3 regions of the Proteus sp. fly-1089 genome follow, and region 2 is predicted to be linked to each of the others. Evidence: predicted binding sites of a transcription regulator. Region 2 holds the regulator's gene; each other region holds the start of a gene.

Region 1 (7,783 bases), on a different contig from region 2:
AGTTGAAACCCGTAAACGTTGTAAAATCGTTGATGGGAAAGTTGTCACCTTTGGTGAGTTCTCGGTCAGTGTCAGCAAATAATCAGCAAATCAGTTAAAATTAAAAAGTGCTGCTACAATAAGTGGCACTTTTTTTCTTTTAAACACTTTTCTTCTTTTTTCCTCTACTTTTCCTTATTTAATCATCTTTTAAAAAAAGAGATAAGCATAACCAATTGAATTAAAATAAAAATAATAAATTTAGTTTAATTTAATTAAATTCAAATCATTATTTTTAGACATATCTCTTGGTATAATCTCTCTCAGGTGTTCAGCACATTATACATTTCATCAATAAATAGAAAAAAAAGACCATGTAAGTCATTATTTTATATAAAAATAACACTTTTCAACCATTACTGTAAAACTTCAGCAACAAACTTTTTTGCTGACACTTTTTACTCATTTATTCATGTTTAAATGCACTAAAATGTGATTTAGATCTAATTTATTTCTACTTTCATTAGGTAAAAGAACATTGTTTGTACTAAATTATACGTTATAATTTGAAACGATTCAGCTTAGTGATGCAATCTTAGTTGTTATTTTATGATATTTAGATCTTTTTTGCCCTTCATCTAACAGGAGATTTTATGCTCGGCCTACCCACTCAAGGTATCTCTATCATTGCTGAACAACAGCAAAAAATGATGCCTATTCTTTTATTTAAGGTAAGGAACTAGCATGAAACGCAGAGTTGCGACCATCACACTTAACCCTGCTTATGATCTTGTTGGTTTAAGTAACCCTATTGAGCTTGGTGAAGTTAATCGTGTTAAAACAGCAGGCTTTCATGCTGCAGGTAAAGGTATTAACGTTGCTAAAGTCTTAAAAAGCCTCGGCGTTGATGTCACTGTTGGCGGGTTTTTAGGTAAAGAAAATCAAGATGGGTTTCAAAAAGAGTTTAGTGATTCAGGTATTGCAAACCGTTTTCAAATGGTTGAAGGCCGTACTCGCATTAATGTGAAACTTACTGAGCCTAATGGCAAAGTTACTGATTTTAATTTTTCTGGTTTTGAAATTACAAAACAAGATTGGGCTCGTTTCGTGAATGACACACTAAGCTGGGCTGGTCAATTTGATATGATCTGTGTCAGTGGTAGTGTTCCTTCTAGCGTTGATCTTAATGATTTCACCGCATGGATGACTCGTTTACGCAGTGAATGCATGTGTTTGATCTTTGACAGTAGCCGAGATGCTTTTGTCGCAGGATTAAAAGCCTCTCCTTGGCTTGTTAAACCTAATCATCATGAATTAGAAATTTGGGCTGGCAGGCCTTTACCTGAACTATCTGATGTTGTACAAGCCGCACAAGCATTACGCCAACAAGGTATTGCTCACGTTGTGATTTCATTAGGTGAGCAAGGTGCAATGTGGGTAAATGCATCTGGCGCATGGATGGCAACACCTCCTAAATGTGATGTTGTCAGCACCGTAGGTGCTGGTGATTCTATGGTTGGCGGCCTAATTTATGGACTGATGATGAGACAAACTAGCGAGCATACATTACGTCTTGCAACTGCCGTTTCTGCTCTTGCAGTAAGTCAGACCAATGTTGGTATTCATGACCGCGAACAATTGGCAAAAATGATGGCAGAAGTAAAATTAACCCCTCTAAAATTATAAGTAATAATACCAGTGGTATATCGAATAATATTAAGTAGAGTTACCACTGCTTCAATTAAATATATTAATATCATGTTTATAGAAACTCTAAAATAGAGCCTCTTAAATTGATTAACATTTATTTATTATTAAATCAAACTTTATTTTTTCTATTTATTCGATAAACTTCACTTTAATAAAAGTTAATAAAGATATTCTAAAGCTAATAAAAACTTATTTTGTTTTTAGGAGAATTTATGGAAAGGCCCATAGTGCTTTTATGGATCCAAGTTATTTCAGTACTATTTTTAGGTATAAGTTTGTTTATATTGGTTGCTGGGGCACCCATTTATTTATTAGCAATGGCGATGGGCGGTGGTCAAACGATACTCCTGGGCCTATTTATTATGCTGTGCCTGATTATCACAATGATAATACAAGTTATTGCATGGATAAAACTCGCAAGAAACAGTAAAAATGCTTACTCTTTTTTAAAAATATCATGGGTATGTTTATCTATTTCGCTATTTTTTATACTAAGTGTTTCGATGTCATTAACCAATATGTCTGAATTTAGTTTTGTTGCTTTTTCTATTATAGTTATCTTAACTCATAGACTCTTTTTTTCTGAGAATGTCATAAATTATTTTAAAGATAAACAAAAAGATAATGAAAGAGAAACCCGTATTATTAGCCAATAAATTAAATAATAAATAGCAAAAAAAAATATCGGATAATAAATATCCGATATTTTTATAAAAACACGTGTTATGTGTAATTAGTCGTTAATTATATTAATTATTACGACGCCAAGTTGTTCCTTTAGGGCCATCTTCTAAAACAATTCCCATCGCTGTTAATGCATCTCGCGCAACATCAGCAGCAGCCCAATCTTTATTTTTACGTGCATCGTTACGTTGTTGAATTAAAGCTTCAATTTTTTCAACTTCACCAGCATCATCTGCTTTAGCACTACTTTGTAAAAAGGCTTCAGGATCTTGCTCTAACAGACCTAATACTTTAGCTAATTTGCGTAGCACCGCAGCTAAACCGTTAGCTTTATTCATATCCACGCTTTTTAAGCGATTTACTTCTCGCGCTAAATCAAATAATACTGAATACGCTTCTGGTGTATTGAAGTCATCATTCATTGCTTCTATAAACAGTGCTTCAAACGCTTCGCCACCAGTAGGTTGTGCATTAGCATCAGTACCACGTAATGACGTATAGAGACGCTCTAAAGCGGTACGTGCTTGTTTTAGATTTTCTTCTGTGTAGTTAAGCTGACTACGATAATGGCCAGATAATAAGAAATAACGCACCGTTTCAGCATCGTAATAAGCTAATACATCACGAATGGTGAAAAAGTTATTGAGTGACTTAGACATTTTTTCTTTGTCTACCATCACCATACCGGAATGCATCCAATAATTTACATATGGGCCATCATGAGCACACGTTGATTGAGCAATCTCATTTTCATGGTGTGGGAACATTAAATCTGAACCACCACCATGAATATCAAAATGGCATCCTAACTCTTTACCGTTCATTGCAGAACATTCAATATGCCAACCAGGACGACCCGCTCCCCATGGAGACTCCCAACTTGGTTCACCCGGCTTAGACATTTTCCATAAAACGAAGTCCATAGGATTACGTTTCACGTTAGCCACTTCAACACGAGCACCTGCTTGCAGTTGTTCTAAATCTTGACGAGAAAGCAACCCATAATCAGGATCGGTGTCAATCGCAAACATAACGTCACCGTTTTCAGCAACATAAGCATGATCACGTTTGATTAACGTTTCCGTTAATTCAATAATTTCAGCAATATGGTGTGTCGCACGAGGCTCTGAATCAGGACGAGCAATATTTAATGCATCAAAATCTTTATGCATTTCAGCTAACATACGAGTTGTTAATTGCTCACATGTTTCATTATTCTCGATCGCACGTTTGATGATTTTATCATCCACATCCGTTACGTTACGCACATAATTAACATCATAACCTAAATAACGCAGATAACGGGTTATGGCATCAAAAGCCACAAACGTACGTCCATGACCAATATGACACAGGTCATAAATAGTGATGCCACACACGTACATACCTATTTTCCCTGCATGGATAGGTTTAAATTCTTCTTTTTGGCGAGTGAGAGTATTAAAAATCTTTAGCATCGGTGGACGTTCCCGTTTTCAACTGTACGTGTTTATTACGTTTTTATATAAAAGAAAATAACGACTACTATAGCACGATATTAATTAGGATATTGGATCTTGGAGACAAAGCAAACTCAAGATCTGCGCTAATATATTACTCTGCTTAATCCTTATTTTCACTGTTCTATCCTTGATAGTGAACAATCAAACTTCTGTTATTGAGCTAAATTTTGGCGAAAAATGTGTTTTCTCTATTTTGTACGCCTGTTTAATTAGAAAAACCGGGCAAAAAAAAGATGAATACTGACTAAATAAGGCAACTGTGATATAAAAAACGGGACTATTGTTTATGCCCAAATCTGGGTAAAGCTAAAATTATATTAGGATCTAAATATGGTTACTTTTCATACCAATTACGGCGATATCGTGATTAATACATTTGCAGACAAAGCGCCTGCAACCGTAGAAAATTTTTTAGACTACTGTAAAGAAGGATTCTACGATAACACTATCTTCCACCGTGTCATCAATGGCTTTATGATCCAAGGTGGTGGTTTTGAACCTGGTATGAACCAAAAAGCAACCAAAGCACCTGTTAGAAACGAAGCAAACAATGGACTTGCAAATAATCGTGGTACATTAGCGATGGCTCGTACTAACGATCCACATTCCGCGACTGCACAATTCTTTATTAACGTTGCAGATAACGATTTCTTAAACTTCCGTGCTGAAAATGCGAATGGTTGGGGATATTGTGTCTTCGCTGAAGTTGTTGAAGGAATGGATGTTGTCGACAAAATTAAAGCGGTTTCTACAGGTCGTAGCGGTTTCCACCAAGATGTTCCTCGTGAAGATATCATCATTAAAAGTGTAACGGTTAGCGAATAAGCATTACTCTTTATGTGTACGCTTTTTATTGCAGACCTGCATTTAAGTGAACATGAACCGGCAATCACTGCCGGTTTTCTTCGCTTTCTAAAAGAGCAAGCCATTCACGCTAAAGCGCTCTATATCTTAGGCGATTTTTTTGATTTTTGGATAGGTGATGATGATCCTAATCCTTTACATCAACAAATTGCTCAAGCGCTAATGACACTAAAAAATGCGGGTATTCCCTGTTATTTTATTCATGGAAATCGTGATTTTTTAATTGGCTCTCGTTTTGCAAAAGAGAGTGGTATCACTCTACTTCCTCAAGAAAAAGTGCTCAAAATTTATCAACATCATATCTTGATTTTACATGGTGATACACTTTGTACAGATGATGAGGCTTATCAACGTTACCGTAAAAAAGTGCATAATAAATTTATACAGCGCCTATTCTTATTACTGCCTCTGTTTGTTCGACTAAGAATTGCCAATAAAATGCGCTCTCGTAGCCAGCATGAAAACCAATATAAATCAGATGCAATTATGGATGTTAACCCACAAGCGGTGATTAATACCTTTAAACACTTCAATACACAATGGATGATCCACGGACATACACACCGACCGGCTGTTCATACTGTCCATATTGAAGGAAAAACACACTATCGTGGTGTATTGGGTGCTTGGCATACCGAAGGTTCTATGTTTAAAGTCACCGCTGAAAAAATAGAACTGATCCATTTTCCCTTTTAAGTTGTTTCACTTATTTTCTCTATAAAAAGTCTTTTTTTTCTTTACGCAAACGTTTTCCTTGGCGTGTTAGCGTGATACTATCATTCTCAATTTATTAGGCTATATCCGTTTATACTTACAGGAGCAGTTAAGTAATGTCTTCTCACGTTGGTCTAAATACCGCTTTTCCTCGTATCGCCATTGTTATGGGATCTAAAAGTGACTGGGCAACCATGTCTCATGCCGCTGATGTATTAGATGCACTACACATTCCTTACCATGTTGAGATTGTCTCTGCACACCGCACCCCTGATAAATTATTTAGTTTTGCTGAAAAAGCAAAAAGTAATGGCTTTGATGTCATTATTGCTGGTGCCGGAGGAGCAGCCCATTTACCTGGAATGCTTGCAGCTAAAACGTTAGTGCCAGTATTCGGTGTTCCTGTTCAAAGTGCAGCATTAAGCGGTGTTGATAGCCTCTATTCAATCGTACAAATGCCAAAAGGTATTCCAGTAGGAACCTTAGCGATTGGAAAAGCGGGTGCTGCCAATGCAGCTTTATTAGCGGCTCAAATTTTGGCATTACATTCTCCTGCTATTTTAGACGCACTGACTGCATGGCGCACAGCACAAACCGACGATGTATTAAATAACCCAGACCCAAGAGAGGCACTATGAAACCGGTTTGTGTCCTTGGAAATGGTCAATTAGGTAGAATGTTAAGACAAGCAGGTGAACCTTTAGGTATTGCTGTTTACCCTGTAGGATTAGATGCAGAACCTGAAGCTGTTCCCTATCAAAAAAGCATTATTACTGCAGAAATTGAACGTTGGCCAGAAACGGCATTAACAAAAGAATTAGAACGTCATACTAACTTTGTTAACCGTGATATTTTCCCTTTACTTGCAGATAGATTGCCTCAAAAACAACTTCTTGATGAACTAAGCCTAGCAACCGCACCTTGGCAAACCTTAACATCGCCAACACAATGGCCTGATATTTTTTCTCAGCTAGGTGATTTTATTATCGTGAAACGTCGTGTTGGTGGTTATGACGGCCGCGGACAATGGCGAATTCACCCTGGTGAAGAACAACAATTACCCGCTGAAATTTATGGTGAATGCATTGTTGAGCAAGGTATTCCCTTTTCTGGTGAAGTGTCCTTAGTTGGAGCCAGAGATAAAAAAGGTCATTGTGTATTTTATCCTTTAACACATAACCTTCATCAAGATGGCATTTTACGTATGAGTGTTGCATTACCAACACCTGCCCCAGAATTACAACAATCAGCAGAAAAAATGCTGACATCTATTCTTGATAAACTCAATTATGTCGGTGTAATGGCGATGGAGTGTTTTATTGTCGGTAATAAATTACTCATCAACGAATTAGCACCACGAGTTCATAACAGTGGACATTGGACACAAAATGGCGCCTCAATTAGCCAATTTGAGTTACATTTACGTGCAATCTTAGATTTACCTATGCCAAAACCTGAAGTTTGCCAACTCGCAGTGATGGTTAATTTGATTGGTACTGATATCAATCCTCAATGGCTTTCATTACCTTTAGTGCATTTACATTGGTATGAAAAAGAAGTTCGCCCTGTGCGAAAAGTGGGTCATCTCAATCTTGTTCATCGTGATAACCAACCGCTGAAAGACACACTTAAATCATTGAGTCTTATGCTTGATGATACCTATCAAAAACCCATCCAATGGGCTTTAGAAAAATTAAGCTAGCAGTCCGACTCATAAAGTTAGAGAATAATAGCCTTTAAATGAACAGACCTTGATTAAAGAGGTCTGTTATTCGCTATTTTCTCCTGATTATTCAGGTTACTGCACCCGTTTGATGGAGTCAGGATGCAAGCCACACAACAGAGTTTTGGACCCATTTATCAGTGGAGTATGCTGATATTACTGGGTTTGGTCTATTTTTTAGCTACCGCAACCACATTTACATCTTTGGGTGTTGTTCTTCCTAGCATGATAAGTGAGCTAGAGTGGAATTGGACACAAGCGGGCCTTGGTTTTACGTTATTAGGATTAACCTGTGGTCTTGCTAGTTTTTTACCCACTTTACTTATTCGTAAATTAAGTGTTCGCTTTACCCTTCTTATTGGACTGATTATTTTCGTTAGCGGTTTTTATTTTCTTTATGAAACCTACACCATTGCACGATATTTCCTTGGTACAGCACTATTAGGTATTGGTTTTACCTTACTTGCAACAGTACCCGGGACTTATGTAATTTCTCGCTTATTCGAAAAACAATCTTTTGCCTTCGGTGTTTATTTTACTATTGGCGGATTAGGTGGTGTGGCGGGGCCTTGGATCTACTTTTTAGCCACGCATTTATGGCATACAT
Region 2 (7,783 bases):
TGCCGTTTGGGAAAATTGCGCGATGATAACGGGGATGCCTAAAGCAAGTAAGCTACGCGCTTCTTTTATGTACTTCTGCACGCATACACCTTTATTTATTATAAGAAAAAGGAAGGAAAGGAAGAGAATAAACGCCGTATTGTTAAAATGGCGTAAAGAGATCCTCAAGAACGCATATTCTAATGATAAAAGTTTAATTAGCAATGAAAGATGCTTAGCTTTTTAAACACAGGATTTTGATAATTTATTAGGTGTTTTTACGTTATATTTAACGGCAGTTCTCAGCAAGGAATAAATACGATAATTGTTCCTTTGTATTAATAAGAGCTATGTTATTCTAACTAGCATAAGCCTAAATTGAGTTTACCAGTTTATCTACCCAAGGAGATGTAAGATGTTTACAGGTATTGTTCAGGGAAAAGGGCGAGTTATTGCTATAGAAGATAAAGGCGATTTTCGTACCCATATCATTGAATTACCGAAAGAGTTAGTCGGTAACTTAGAAACAGGAGCCTCTATTGCGAATAATGGTTGCTGTTTAACGGTTACTAAAATTGAAGGTACGCACATTAGCTTTGATTTAGTGAAAGAGACGTTACGTCTCACTAACCTTGGTGAATTAAACGTGGGCTCTGAAGTTAATATTGAACGCGCAGCTAAATATGGTGATGAAATAGGCGGACATGTGATGTCTGGTCATATTGTCACAACCGCCGAAGTTGCCAAAATTATTACTTCAGAAAACAATTTACAAATTTGGTTTCGTATCTTCGATAAATCGCTGATGAAATACATTTTGCATAAAGGCTTTATCGGTATTGATGGTATTAGTCTCACTATTGGTGATGTGGTTAATAACCGATTCTGTGTTCATCTTATTCCAGAAACACGAGATAGAACGACACTCGGTTGTAAACGCCTTGGCGATAAAGTGAATATTGAACTTGATCCTCAAACTCAAGCGATTGTGGATACAGTCGAACGTGTTATGGCACAGCAACAAGCTTTATTAGTAGCACAGCAAAGTGAAAACGAAGAGTAATAATAACATTATGACTTATTAGCTTTATTGCTTTTTAAGCTAAAGTAAAAAGAAAGCCAGTTCATTGATTAAACTGGCTTTTTTTGTTTTTAATTAAAATTAACGTGGGATCTGTAAACCACCAACTTGCCCTTTAGGGCTTAACATGATTTGCCATAATTGAATATCTCTGGCTCTAAATGCACCAGCACAGGCATTTAGATAATAGCTAAACATGCGTTTAAAGCGCGGTGTGTAATTTGATTCAATCTCTGGCCAACAGGTTAAAAAGCGCTGATACCATGCCATTAGAGTTTTATCGTAATCGGCACCAAAGTTGTGCCAATCTTCCATTACAAACTTATCGTCTATTGCATGTGCGATTTTTTGAATCGATGGCAAGCAACCATTAGGAAAAATATATTTACTTATCCAACTATCTACATTCACTTTATCGCGATTAGATCCAATGGTATGCAGTAAAAATAGACCATCTTCTTTTAAGTTACGACGAACTACTTTAAAGTACGTTGCATAATTTTTAGGGCCAACATGCTCAAACATACCGACAGAAACGATGCGATCAAATTGTTCATGTAAATCGCGATAATCTTCTAAAATAATATTAACATCAAGTCCTTGGCATCGTGCTTGTGCCAATTTTTGCTGTTCAACAGAAATGGTGACACCTGTGACAGAAACACCGAAATGTTTTGCTGCGTAAGCGGCAAGCCCACCCCAACCACAACCGATATCTAATAAAGTCATACCGGGTTTTAAATTGAGCTTCCGGCAAATAAGATCTAATTTGTGTTCTTGAGCTTGTGCTAAGTTATCTGCATTTTTCCAATAGCCACAGGAATATTGCATATTAGGATCAAGCATAGATGTAAATAAATCATTACCAAGATCGTAATGCTCTTTACCAACCATCCATGCACGTTTTTGTGTTTGTAGATTAAAAAGACGGGCCGTTGCAATTTTGAAAATATCACGTAGATTTTGCGGAAGCTTATTTTCAAGGCCTGCACGCAATACTTTATGAAAGAATATATCAAGTCGCTCACAATCCCACCAACCGTCCATATAGCTTTCACCGAGACCTAATGAGCCTTGTTGCAATACTCTTTTATAAAAATTTTGATTGTGAACCTGAATATCATAAGGTTCAGAGCCATTTACTCGAATATCTGCATGAGTTAATAGTTCTATAGCGATCCTTTTATAAGGATCATGAGAGGTCTTTCGGCCTTCTTCTACACAAGATGTACTCATATACTCTCCGGCGTAAACTAAGCGGGTTTTGAGACATAAAGCTAAAAAAGGATGTGTACAGATTGAAAGTATTAAAATGGTATTGTGTTCAATATGAATTGAACGAATAGAATTAATAAGACAACTAATCTGACATAATCAGCTAATAATCTGTTTAATGCCTCAAAATCCGAAAGAAAAAATAAATAAAACGCTATTACAGCGTATAGGTAAGTATAGAGACGTAGATTATTTTTCTCTAGAAAATAAAAAGGCTATTTTTTATAAAACAGCCTTTTTGAGAATATTCTTAAAAATAAGGGTGCGATTATTCTGCTGTTTGAATTGTGTGTTTGCTAACGGATTTATTACGCTGAATAAAGTAACCAACTGCCATTGGGATCGCAGTTAACGCCATAATTGCGGTGGTGTTAATAAGCGGTTGTTGGCTGATAAACGCAGACACGATAAAACTTGCTAAACTACAAAGACCCAGTTGTAGTGCATTTTGTAATGCGGCTGCTTTACCACTGATTTCAGGGTAAGCTGATAAAGCATTAGATACAGCGATTGGATAAGATGCACCATTCATTGCAGCCATAATACAGAACGGAATTAAGATCGTAGTTAATGTTGGCTCAGTAAATTTAGCAACAAGGTATAATGCAGTCATACTAACGGCATAACCAATTAACAGCAGGGGTAATAATGCTTTACCCGTCATTTTTGACAGTAAAATACGACAACCATAACCACCAACCATAAAGGCAATAGTTTGTGGAATATAGCTTAAACCGATATCCTGTGGTGAGTAACCCATTTTCTCAAGAATAATAGGTGAGCCTGCTAACCAAGCAAAGAAACCTGCACTACAAGAAGCGTAAACTAATACGTTACCTGTATATAGAGGTGATTTCAGTAATGTCATAAATGACGCAGTAGATTGGTTTGCATCGGAGACTGATTTTTGTTTAATATTTTTCAACATTAATGTTGGTAACATTAAAACAAGTGTTACTGCCATTAGTAGCATGAAAATCATACGCCAGCCACCGTGATTTAATAGTGAGGCACCAATTAAAGGGGCGAGTGCGGGTGATAATGCAACCAGTGGCATGATTAAAGCAAAAACGTGTTGTGCGCGAGACTCATCGAAGCGATCAATAACTAATGCTTGCCAAATAACAGCTGCAGAGCAGACACCAAAAGCTTGTAAGAAGCGCATCGCGAGTAAGCCTGTTGCACTTTCAACCCACAACATACCAAGGCAGCCTAAAGAGAAAAGGCTTAAACCAATAAGAAGAATAGGTTTACGACCAACTTTGTCAGAAAGTGGTCCCCAAAGTAACTGAGCAACAGCAAAACCAAATAAAAAGATACTTAAGCTATTACTGATAGCGCCTTCGCTGATAGCGAGTTCACGCTGCATCATACCGAATGCAGGTAAGTACATATCAATTGCTAAGTAACCCAGCATACTTAAACCTGCTAGGTACACCATGAAGCTCATAGGTGTTTTTGATTGTGTGGATGTTTTAGTATTCATTTTATTTTCTATGCTATGTGATGTAGAACATTTTATGTATTGTAACTAAGACCTATTTTACTTGTGAAACGGGAATATTTGGTTAATGCTGTGAAAAATTTTCAAAGGAATAAACTCTATGTGGTCAGAATACTCTTTAGAAGTTGTTGATGCAGTCGCTAGAACAGGAAGTTTTAGCTCCGCTGCTCAAGAATTGCACAGAGTGCCCTCCGCCGTTAGTTATACTGTTCGGCAATTAGAAGAATGGCTCGCCGTTCCTTTATTTGAGCGTCGTCACCGTGATGTAGAATTAACCGATGCGGGTAAAATTTTCATCAAAGAAGCGCGATCTGTTATCAAAAAAATGAATGACACTCGACACCTATGTCAACAAGTTTCTAATGGGTGGCGTGGTCAATTTAGTATAGCAGTTGATGGCATTGTTAAACCCGAAAGAACACAACAGCTTATTCTCGATTTCTATCGCCATTTTCCTGATATTGAGTTGTATGTCTACCCAGAAGTGTTTAATGGGGTATGGGACTCCTTAGTTAATGGTCGTGTTGATTTAGCAATTGGTGCAACAAGAGCGTCACCGATTGGTGAACGTTATAGTTTCAGGGATATGGGTTTTATGCCTTGGCGCTGTGTTTGCCATGTTGATCATCCATTAGCTAAAGCAGAACACCCATTAACCGATGATGAAATGCGACCTTATCCTAGCTTATGTTTAGAGGATACATCACGTAGTTTACCAAAGCGTGACACTTGGGCGTTAAATAACCAACGTAGAATGGTTGTACCAACATGGGATATGGGGCTTGAGTGTTTGTTGGCAGGATTATGTGTAGGAATGGTGCCTTGGCATCGTGCTGAGCCATTGATAGCCCAAGGTAAGCTAGTTACTTTAAAACTTGCACAGCCATTGCCAGACAGTCCATGCTGTCTGACGTGGGTTGATAAAAGTGAATCGCCTGCTTTGACGTGGTTGTTAGATTATCTTGGAGATAGCCAAACCTTAAATGAGGAATGGCTTCGCTAGATATTATATAGCTGAATAGGAATTAGCGACGATAGTCGATAAAAGGACCATCAGCAACTGAACGACGCTCAACCAATCGAGGGTGTACTTCGATTGTTTGGGCATCTTCACGTTTGTTAACGATGCGATCAAGCAACATAGATAAGGCCATTTGACCTAAACGTTCTTTGGGCTGGTGGACAGTGGTTAATGCAGGGGTAAAATAACGTGCATTACGAATATTGTCATAACCCACAATTGAAATATCAAAAGGAACACGTAAACCTAGCTCATCTGCAGCACAGATTGCTCCCATTGCCATCACATCACCACCACAAAAAACTGCAGTAGGGCGTTGTTTTTGATTTAGCATTTGATACATCGCTTTATAACCTGACTCAGGTTCAAAGTCACCTTGTACAATCCACTCATCTTTTACTGTAATTTTGGCTTCTTCCATGGCTTTTAGAAAGCCTTGTAGACGACCACCGCCGGTGTTGCGCTCTAATGGACCAGGAATAATACCGATATCACGATGACCTCGTTCGATAAGATAACGGCCAGCGATATAGCCACCATGAAAAGCGTTATCGATAATTGTATCTGTAAAGTCGCCACGGGCCTTACCCCAATCCATGACAACCATGGGAATATTACGATAGCCTTCCAAAAGAGTGAGAAGGTGATCGGGATATTCAGAACACATCACTAATAATCCATCAACGCGTTTTTGTGCCAGCATTGCTAAATAGGCTTTTTGTTTATCAAGATTATTATGTGAATTACATAAAATCAGTGTATAGCCTTTGCTATAACAACTGTTTTCAACTGCTTCAATCACTTCAGCAAAGTAAGGAGCTTCACTGGACGTGGCTAACAGGCCAATAGATTTGGTATGATTGACTTTTAAACTACGCGCCACGGCACTAGGCGAATAATTTAATTCTTTTATAGCGGCCCAAACTGCTGCCCGTGTGTTCTCTGCAACAAAACGCGTTTTGTTGATCACATGAGAAACAGTCGTGGTTGATACGCCTGCGCGTTTTGCCACGTCTTTTATTGTTGCCATGGTGTGGAAAACTCCTGACCTTCATTGGTCTCTTTTATCTAATTTTATGGTTTAACTGCCAGTATAGTCATACATAGGGCAAACACTGGCAATAATTTAGCGATTAGCTGTGAATTTTGTATGATCTAGCTCAAAAGTGAAAGTATTAATCAATGTTATAAATTGTGCACTGGTCGCTATTTTAGCAAATTTTGATATGTGATAATAATTAACCATGACAAGGTTATGGTTAATAATGTGTATTATAATCATTTTGAGGGAGAATAGATGGATACGGATCTGAAATTTGGTTTGAGTACAGCAGTAGCAGCACTTGTTATGATCGTTATATTTTCTACTATGTTGTTCTAATCACTGCTTTATAAAATATCCGATCAATTTAAATTATAAATTATCGAATATCTGAGTATAACAAAGGGCTCAAGGCCCTTTGTTATTATGTTACCAAAAACGAATCTTAATCACTCATCTTTGATTATCAAGTTCAATTAAGCTAGGTTAGCTTCAACAAATGACCAGTTAACCAGCGCCCAGAACTCTTCTAAATATTTCACGCGTGCGTTACGGTAATCGATATAGTAGGCGTGTTCCCATACGTCCACAGTTAACAGTGGTTTGTCTGCACCTGAAACTGGTGTTGCTGCATTAGATGTGTTAACAATTGCCACTGAACCGTCAGCTTTTTTCACTAACCAAGTCCAACCTGAACCGAAGTTTTTTGCTGCCGCATCGTTAAATTGCTTTTTGAACTCTTCAAAAGAACCAAATGCTTTGTTGATAGCATCAGCTATTTTACCTGTTGGTGCACCACCAGCGTTTGGTGCTAAGCAATTCCAGTAGAAAGTATGGTTCCATACTTGTGCTGCGTTATTGAAGATGCCACCATCAGTCGATTTGATGATTTCTTCTAACGATTTAGATTCTAGATCAGTGCCTTTAACCAGATTGTTTAAGTTGGTTACATAGGTTTGGTGATGTTTACCATAGTGGTATTCTAATGTTTCTTTAGAGATATGTGGCTCAAGAGCATCTAACGCATAAGGTAATTTTGGTAATTCGAAAGACATTGCGTACTCCTTTATACTATCTATTTCGGGTTTTGTGCCTAAAATCATTTCATCAAGATCATCTGAATTGATAAAATGAGGCAAATGAATCACTAACTTGTTACTATTTTGCTAATTATTTTAACAAAAATTTGCTGAAATAACAGCTAAATATCTTTTATCTATCGTTATAAGGCATATTGATTAATTATACTCATAAGAGTATATCCCACCAAGCGACGCGTAAAGTAGTAAAGCCATTATTGTGCTAAATGAAAATATTATTATTAATACGATTATTTCAGGTTTATAAAAAAAACATCTCTAACTTTACTTATTTCATTGATATAAAAGTATTTTTATTTTTTTCTTATTCGATAATAAGTGTATATATCATTTTAATAACGACTAAAAATAAAAATAATGCAAATATTTGGCGGACTTTTGAAATTGGCAGGCGATAAGCCACTTTTACTCCAATAGGGGCGAAAAGCACGCTAGTAATGCTTATTCCAACAAATGCAGGTAAATAAACAAAACCTAAATAATAGTCATTAATATTCGTTTGGTTCCAACCATAAATAATCCCCATCGTTGTGCCAATTAGGGCAATAATTACTCCTAACATTGATGAAGTTGCAATGCATTTGCGTGTATTAAATCCCCAATGACTTAATAGCGGAATGGTAATAGTGCCACCAGCAATACCAATAAAGCTTGAGACAAAACCAATAAGTGAACCACCACTTGTTAGTGCAGGTTTTGAGACAATAGGATCTTTAACATTCTCAATGCGTTCTGTTTCTTTCTTTTTGGTTAACAAACCATAAATGGTATAGATCATGAA
Region 3 (7,783 bases), on a different contig from region 2:
GTTGAACAGGATAAATCTGTTTCTGATTTAGTTGCTGCTGGATTTGATGAAGCAACGGTCCGTAAAGTGATAAAATTAGTCGATATTAATGAATACAAGCGACGTCAAGCCCCAGTAGGGCCACGTATTACAAGTCGTAATTTTGGTAAAGATCGCAGATACCCAATAACAAGCGGTTTTGGTCGCCACAACTGGTAATAGCAGGATAATACGATGAAAAAAATTGAAGCGATAATTAAGCCGTTTAAGTTAGATGATGTAAGAGAAGCGCTTGGTGAAGTGGGTATCACGGGGATGACCGTAACTGAAGTGAAAGGTTTTGGTCGTCAAAAAGGGCATACTGAACTTTACCGCGGTGCGGAATACATGGTTGATTTTTTACCTAAAGTAAAAATTGAAATTGTTGTTGCTGACGAAATTGTTGAAACTTGTGTAGATACCATTATGACAACAGCACAAACAGGTAAAATTGGTGACGGTAAGATTTTTGTTTTTGATGTGAGTCGTGTTATTCGTATTCGTACTGGCGAGCAAGACGAAGAAGCTATTTAATTATTTAAGTTAAATAATACATTTTATTAAAGCCTGATATTTTTTAGTCAAAATATCAGGCTTTTTCTGTTTTTGGTGCATGATTATTTTTTTATGTTTTACCTATAGTGCTATTTATATCTTATGCAAGTCAATTGATGATAATGAACAATTTATTTTACTGTTTATTATAAACTTTAAGGCACAAAATGTTATTTAATAACTTTTTAAGAAAGTTATTATCATCAATATTAAAAATCATTAAGGTATGGGCAAAATAGTGTTTAATTATTTATTAAAGCGGCTCGCTTTATTTTTATGTGCAGCAGTGCTTATCGCCATCACGACGGGATTTATTTTTCTTGATATTTTGGTGCTTGATAATGGTATTTCAGAGACATCAGTGACGGAATTAGGGCAAGAAATTATCGTTGCGATTATTAGCTTATTCTTTTTTGTTAAAGCGTGCCAAGACAGTGAACAGCGGGGAGCGTTTACTCTAATTATGGGTTTTTTTCTGTGTATTCTAATTCGTGAGTTAGATGGTGTATTTGATCAGATTGCACACGGCTCTTGGGTTTGGTTTGCCCTAACAGTGGCATTTATTAGTATTGCTATCGCGATTAGAGAAGGTAAAAAGACATTAAAAGGATTAATGCATTTTATTACCCATCCAAGTCACGGAATGTTAGTTGCAGGTCTATTATGTATTTTGTTGTTTTCTCGCCTATTTGGGATGGGGATATTGTGGCATAAATTATTAGGTGAAGATTATAATCGTGCGGTTAAAAATATGGTAGAAGAGGGCAGCGAATTATTTGGTTATACACTCTGTCTAATTAGTGTTATTTGGTACGGCTTTTCTGCTAAAGATCATGTTATTCCCACTGCAATTGAAAATAAATATCAACCATAAAACAACATGATATAAATAACAAAAGCACTGATAAATGTAATTCTATCAGCGCTTTTTATTTAATTTATTTTAAAGCTTAGTTTTAATGGTTTGATTATTTATTGATTATAAATCTTGCAGAATAACAGCATGAGGGCCAAAACATTCATAATGAAGTTTTTCACTATTAACGCCTAATTCAATAAGCTGTTTGGCAATAGATTGCATAAAAGGTAATGGCCCGCAAAAATAGAAATGCATATCAGGAATATTTATCCAATTTTCAACTTGTTTTAATGTCATTAAACCTTCAAATTGATAATCTTTATTTTGTACATCTTCAGGCCGTGGTGTGCGATACCAAACCGCTTGTTGATAATGTGGAAGTTTACTACTGACTTGATGAACCTCACCTTTAAAGGCATGAACACCACCATGTTCAGCAGCATGTAACCAATTAACATTGGCTTGATGAGCAGAAAGGGTGTGTAACATTGATAACATGGGTGTTAAACCTACACCCGCTGAAATTAATGTAACAGGTGTTGTTGGTGATACCTCTAAATAGAAATCTCCCCCTGGTGCGGCGACTTGTAAAGTATCCCCTTCTTGAATATGGTCATGAAGAAAATTCGATAAAATACCTTTCTCTTCGCGTTTGACTGCGATGCGGTATGTTTTATTATTTGAAGATTGAGTTAATGAATATTGACGTATTTCTTGGTTTTCAAGACGTTCATCGCGGATATAAAGGCTTAAATATTGTCCAGCTTGATAAGGTGTAACATCAAGGCCGTCTTCAGGAGCTAATTCAAAGCTGGTAATAACATCACTTTGTTTTACTTTATGTGTGACTTTAAAAGCTCGTAGCCCTCTCCAACCACCGCTTGTTTGTTCTTTTTGTTGATAAATTTGTTCTTCACGATTAATAAAGACATCCGCTAACACTTGGTAAGCGGCGCCCCAAGCGTCTAACACTTCTTGCCCTGGGTTAAACATTTCATCAATTGTGGCCAATAAATTTTCACCTACGATGGGGTAATGCTCAGGAAGAATATTTAAACTGACGTGTTTTTGTGCGATTTTTTCAACTGCAGGTAAAATTGTAGGTAAATTTTCAATATTGATTGCATAAGCGCATATCGCATTAAATAAGGCTTCACGTTGGGCACCACTACTTTGGTGGCTCATGGTAAAGATATCTTTTAGCTCAGGATGACGAGAGAACATTCGATCATAAAAATGTGCGGTTAATGCAGGGCCTGTTTTAGCAATAAGAGGAATTGTTGATTTAATTGTCGCGATAGTTTGTGCATCTAACATAATTGCTCCTGAAAAATTTTCAGTTTATTGTGAATTTTTATAAATTGCATTTTATATGCAACTTATCTCTTTTTGATTATTTTGTAAATAACTGTTTTTATTTTTTAACAAAAAATCTCAAATCTTAGAGAATGATGCGGGGTGTTTGCATAATAAGGCGTGATGTACCTCAAAAAGAGGAATAAGCACAGGATAAAATGAGGTTGTTAAAAAGTAATAAGGTGCTGTTATAATTGGGTGGCAAACGATTGCGTATTTTTTCATTAGGGGCTATCTCAATGAAGAAAAAGAGTTTACACTGTATGCCATTCTTTCTCCCGTATGGGAGTTTGTCTTTAGTGAAGTTAGCTGAGTCAGGAGATCTGAATGTTAAAACGTGAAATGAATATTGCTGATTACGATCCAGAGTTATGGAATGCAATGGAAGGTGAAGTGACTCGTCAAGAAGAGCACATCGAACTTATTGCTTCTGAAAACTATACCAGTCCTCGTGTTATGCAGGCGCAGGGATCTCAGCTGACAAACAAATATGCTGAAGGCTATCCGGGTAAACGTTACTACGGTGGTTGTGAGTATGTGGATGTTGTAGAGCAACTGGCAATCGATCGTGCAAAAGCATTATTTGGTGCTGACTATGCTAACGTACAACCTCACTCAGGTTCACAAGCGAATGCCGCTGTTTATATGGCATTACTAAAACCGGGTGATACTGTTTTAGGTATGAACTTAGCACAAGGCGGCCACTTGACTCATGGTTCACCAGTTAACTTCTCTGGTAAACTATATAATATCGTACCTTATGGTATTGATGAATCAGGTAAAATTGATTACGAAGATATCGCTATTCAAGCTAAAAAACATCAACCAAAAATGATTATTGGTGGCTTCTCTGCCTATTCTGGTTTGGTTGATTGGGCAAAAATGCGTGAAATCGCTGATAGCATTGGTGCTTACCTGTTTGTTGATATGGCGCACGTTGCGGGTATGATTGCTGCGGGTGTTTATCCTAACCCTGTTCCTCATGCTCACGTTGTTACGACAACAACGCATAAAACATTAGCTGGCCCACGTGGTGGTCTTATCCTAGCTAAAGGTGGAGATGAAGAGTTCTACAAAAAACTGAACTCAGCAGTGTTCCCTGGCTCTCAAGGTGGCCCTTTAATGCACGTTATCGCGGGCAAAGCGGTTGCATTAAAAGAAGCAATGGAACCAGAGTTTAAAGTTTATCAGCAACAAGTTGCTAAAAACGCGAAAGCAATGGTAGACGTTTTCTTAGAACGCGGTTATAAAGTAGTGTCTGGCGGAACTGAAAACCACCTGTTTTTATTAGACTTAGTTGATAAAGACATTACAGGTAAAGATGCGGATGCAGCGCTCGGTCGTGCAAATATCACTGTTAACAAAAACAGTGTGCCAAATGATCCACGTAGCCCATTTGTTACTTCTGGTGTTCGTATCGGTTCTCCAGCAATTACACGTCGTGGTTTTAAAGAAGCAGAAGCTCGTGATTTAGCCGGTTGGATGTGTGATGTCCTTGATAATATCAATGATGAAGCGAACATTGAGAAAGTGAAACAAAAAGTCTTGGATATCTGCGCTAAATTTCCAGTTTACGCATAAGTTTGTAACGATATAATAAAACCCGTTGTACAAGCCCGCTTCGAGAACTTGTTCTTGGCGGGTTTTTTTGCATCTTAAAAATGGGGGATTGGATGGTTATTCCATCAACACTGTGGCTTGCCTTAGATTATTTTACGTATTTCTTCTCGTACGGTATCTTTTTACCTTTTTGGTCAATATGGCTAAAAGGAGAGGGTGTCGATCCTGCAATGATAGGTCTGTTATTAGGTGTAGGTTTAACTGCACGTTTTGTCGGTAGCCTCATCTTAACGCCTGCAGTAAAAGATCCATCAAAACTTATCACTGCATTACGACTATTCGCCTTTCTCTCATTACTCTTTACTGTTGCATTTATGATGGGCAGCCATTGGGCATGGTTATTCTTTGTGATGACTGGATTTAACGTATTCTTTTCACCTATGGTGCCTTTAGGGGATTCCTTGGCTGGAACTTGGCAAAAACAGTTCCCCTTTGATTATGGAAAAATCCGTGTTTGGGGCTCTATTGCTTTTATTATTAGTTCATCATTGTTAGGGATTTTAATTGATGCTTTTGGGCATCCCATCATTCTTTATGGGTTGATTGCCAGTACCCTTGCATTATTCCTTACATCGATGCTTCGTCCTAAAGTCATGCCTCAAGGTAAGGTGAAAAAAGCAAAACACAGTAATGTGTCTTTTATGAAACTCATTTCTGATGGGCCTGTTTGGCGCTTTTTGTTATGTGTTTCTCTATTGCAAGGCGCGCATGCGGCCTATTATGGTTTTAGCGCGCTTTATTGGGAAAAAGCAGGATATGACACTGCAACAATTGGCTATCTTTGGTCATTAGGTGTGGTATCTGAAGTCATCGTTTTTATGCTTAGTCACCGTTTATTCCGCCGGTGGAGTGCAAGGGATCTGCTGTTACTTTCTGCTTTTGCTGGGCTTTTACGTTGGGGATTAATGGGGAGTTTTACCGCATTACCTGCACTTATTGTCGTTCAAATCTTACATAGTGGTACGTTTACAGTATGTCATTTGGCTGCAATGCGTTTTATTAGCGCCCGTCAAGAACACGAAATTATTCGTTTGCAAGCTGTGTATTCTGCTTTAGCAATGGGAGGAAGCATAGCCATTATGACGATTATATCGGGCTGGCTATATGAAAAACTCCCAAATCAAGAATCATTGATCTTCTGGTTAATGGCTGCGTTAACGATCCCAGCGATGTTTATCAGACCTAAAGTCAAACCTCAAAATAGTTAACAACTAAAAATATATAGACAATAAAAAAGACCATAACTTGATGGTCTTTTTCTTTTATACAGTTATACAGCCGCCATTATAGGTATCGACACAATTAACGTTTTAATGCATCCGTTAATTCGCTACGAATTTCAGCTAATAATGCTCTAACGACACGTGGGTTACCAGCAACAATATTACCTGTTTGGAGATAGCCGTGGTTACCAGTAAAGTCAGAAACGATAGCACCTGCTTCACGAGCAATTAACTCACCACCTAAGAAATCCCAAGGTTTTAAGCCAATTTCAAAGAAACCATCAACACGGCCAGCGGCAACATAAGCTAAATCTAATGCAGCTGAGCCTGTACGACGGAAATCAGCACAAGGAACAAACAGTTTACCTAACATGTTCATATAAGCGGCTGAATGTTGTTTGCTTTTGAATGGAAAACCAGTAGCAAGAACAGCACCATCTAAATCACGGGCATTAGAGCCACGCAGACGATAACCATTTAATTGAGCGCCTTGACCGCGAACAGCTGAAAATAACTCGTTACGCATAGGATCATAAACAACTGCCACTTCAGTACGGCCTTTAATGCGTACAGCGATAGAAACAGAGAAGTGTGGAAGACGTTTAATGAAGTTAGTCGTGCCATCAAGTGGATCAATAACCCATTGTATGTCGTGATCTTCACCGAGTAACTCGCCACTTTCTTCCGTAATAATGGTGTGTTTTGGATAAGACTTACGGATGATTTCAATGATTGCTTGTTCTGCGTCACGGTCAACATTAGTGACAAAATCATTGGTACCTTTCTGATTAGTTTCTACAGATTCAGGATTTTCGTAATTTTTGGCGATTAAATTACCAGCCTTACGTGCGGCACGTATGGCAATATTCAGCATCGGATGCATGGTTATCTTCCACAAGATGTTAAAGAACGGGGATAAAAAACGTGCGAGAGTATAACAGGCATTCGTGTTTCTGGCTACATTTGTGATAAAATAGATGGATCACAAAGCAATTAACAAGAAATCAATGTTAGAAAATATTCGCATCATCCTTGTAGAGACCTCACATACAGGCAATATGGGCTCTACAGCTCGAGCTATGAAAACCATGGGATTGACCAACCTTTATTTTGTTAATCCGAAAGAAAAACCAGATTCACATTCTATTGCCCTATCAGCAGGTGCAAGTGATGTTATTGGCAATGCACACATTGTTAATAGTATCGATGAAGCGATTGAAGGTTGTGGTTTAGTGATTGGAACAAGCGCTCGCAGTCGCACACTTTCTTGGCCCATGCTTGCCCCCCGTGAATGTGGTGAGCGTTGTGTTATGGAAGCTAAAAATAAGCCAGTTGCAGTAATTTTTGGTCGTGAACGCACAGGTTTAACCAATGAAGAATTACAAAAATGTGACTTTCATCTATATGTTCCGACTAATCCAGAATATGGTTCTTTAAATTTAGCGATGGCAGTTCAACTTGTTTGTTATGAAATTCGTATGGCAGCACTTGCCCAAGAAGAAAAACAAGAGGAAAATACCCCATCAGAGATTGATTATCCACCTGCTGATGATATTGAACGTTTTTATGTTCATTTAGAACAGGTGCTGAATGAATCAGGCTTTATTCGTCCTAAACATCCAGGGCAAGTGATGAGCCGTTTACGCCGTCTATTTACGCGTGCACGCCCAGAAACACAAGAGCTTCATATCTTACGTGGTATTCTAACGTCAGTTGAGAAATGGGCTAAGAAATAGAGGGTAAAGTTGATTAACTTAAGTCAACTTTAGGCTGAGTATAATACTTGACTAAAACACTCGGATAAATAGTTGACTAAATTACTCGGGAATGACACAATTTGATTATTGTTCACCACGGAGTATTTGTTATGAGACTGACATCAAAAGGGCGTTACGCAGTTACTGCAATGCTTGATGTTGCATTGCATTCACAGCAAGGCCCTGTTCCCCTCGCCGATATTTCAGAGCGTCAAGGGATTTCCCTTTCTTATCTTGAGCAGCTTTTCTCGCGTTTGCGCAAAAATGAACTAGTTGCAAGTGTTCGAGGCCCTGGTGGCGGCTATTTATTAGGCCGTGATGCTGGGCAAATTTTTGTTGCTCAAGTTATTTCTGCGGTTGATGAATCTGTCGATGCTACCCGTTGTCAGGGTAAC

The links. The regulator PurR, encoded in region 2, represses purine synthesis genes. The targets are predictions, from matches to a motif close to CANGCAAACGTTTGCNTG.
Region 1: purE (5-(carboxyamino)imidazole ribonucleotide mutase) is a predicted target of PurR. The motif match lies at 5,478-5,495, and genes of this name have one in related genera.
Region 3: glyA (serine hydroxymethyltransferase) is a predicted target of PurR. The motif match lies at 2,987-3,004, and genes of this name have one in related genera.

Annotation. Positions count from the first base shown of each region.
Region 1 is NZ_JBEETS010000004.1:134,495-142,277, reverse strand. Features, by position in the region: gene ybcJ (ribosome-associated protein YbcJ) at 1-82, shown strand, start outside; gene fruK (1-phosphofructokinase) at 724-1,665, shown strand; gene ABN080_RS11045 (hypothetical protein) at 1,902-2,345, shown strand; gene cysS (cysteine--tRNA ligase) at 2,439-3,830, opposite strand; gene ppiB (peptidylprolyl isomerase B) at 4,206-4,700, shown strand; gene lpxH (UDP-2,3-diacylglucosamine diphosphatase) at 4,713-5,435, shown strand; gene purE (5-(carboxyamino)imidazole ribonucleotide mutase) at 5,570-6,091, shown strand; gene purK (5-(carboxyamino)imidazole ribonucleotide synthase) at 6,088-7,155, shown strand; gene ABN080_RS11015 (MFS transporter) at 7,279-7,783, shown strand, end outside.
Region 2 is NZ_JBEETS010000001.1:486,006-493,788, forward strand. Features, by position in the region: gene ABN080_RS02285 (MATE family efflux transporter) at 1-81, opposite strand, end outside; gene ABN080_RS02290 (riboflavin synthase subunit alpha) at 395-1,042, shown strand; gene cfa (cyclopropane fatty acyl phospholipid synthase) at 1,142-2,296, opposite strand; gene punC (purine nucleoside transporter PunC) at 2,604-3,821, opposite strand; gene punR (DNA-binding transcriptional activator PunR) at 3,940-4,842, shown strand; gene purR (HTH-type transcriptional repressor PurR) at 4,865-5,890, opposite strand; gene cydH (cytochrome bd-I oxidase subunit CydH) at 6,158-6,241, shown strand; gene sodB (superoxide dismutase [Fe]) at 6,379-6,957, opposite strand; gene ABN080_RS02320 (sulfite exporter TauE/SafE family protein) at 7,307-7,783, opposite strand, start outside.
Region 3 is NZ_JBEETS010000003.1:50,756-58,538, reverse strand. Features, by position in the region: gene ABN080_RS09485 (NAD+ synthase) at 1-198, shown strand, start outside; gene glnB (nitrogen regulatory protein P-II) at 214-552, shown strand; gene ABN080_RS09475 (hypothetical protein) at 800-1,447, shown strand; gene hmpA (NO-inducible flavohemoprotein) at 1,553-2,749, opposite strand; gene glyA (serine hydroxymethyltransferase) at 3,116-4,369, shown strand; gene ABN080_RS09460 (3-phenylpropionate MFS transporter) at 4,462-5,616, shown strand; gene suhB (inositol-1-monophosphatase) at 5,711-6,514, opposite strand; gene trmJ (tRNA (cytosine(32)/uridine(32)-2'-O)-methyltransferase TrmJ) at 6,639-7,367, shown strand; gene iscR (Fe-S cluster assembly transcriptional regulator IscR) at 7,499-7,783, shown strand, end outside.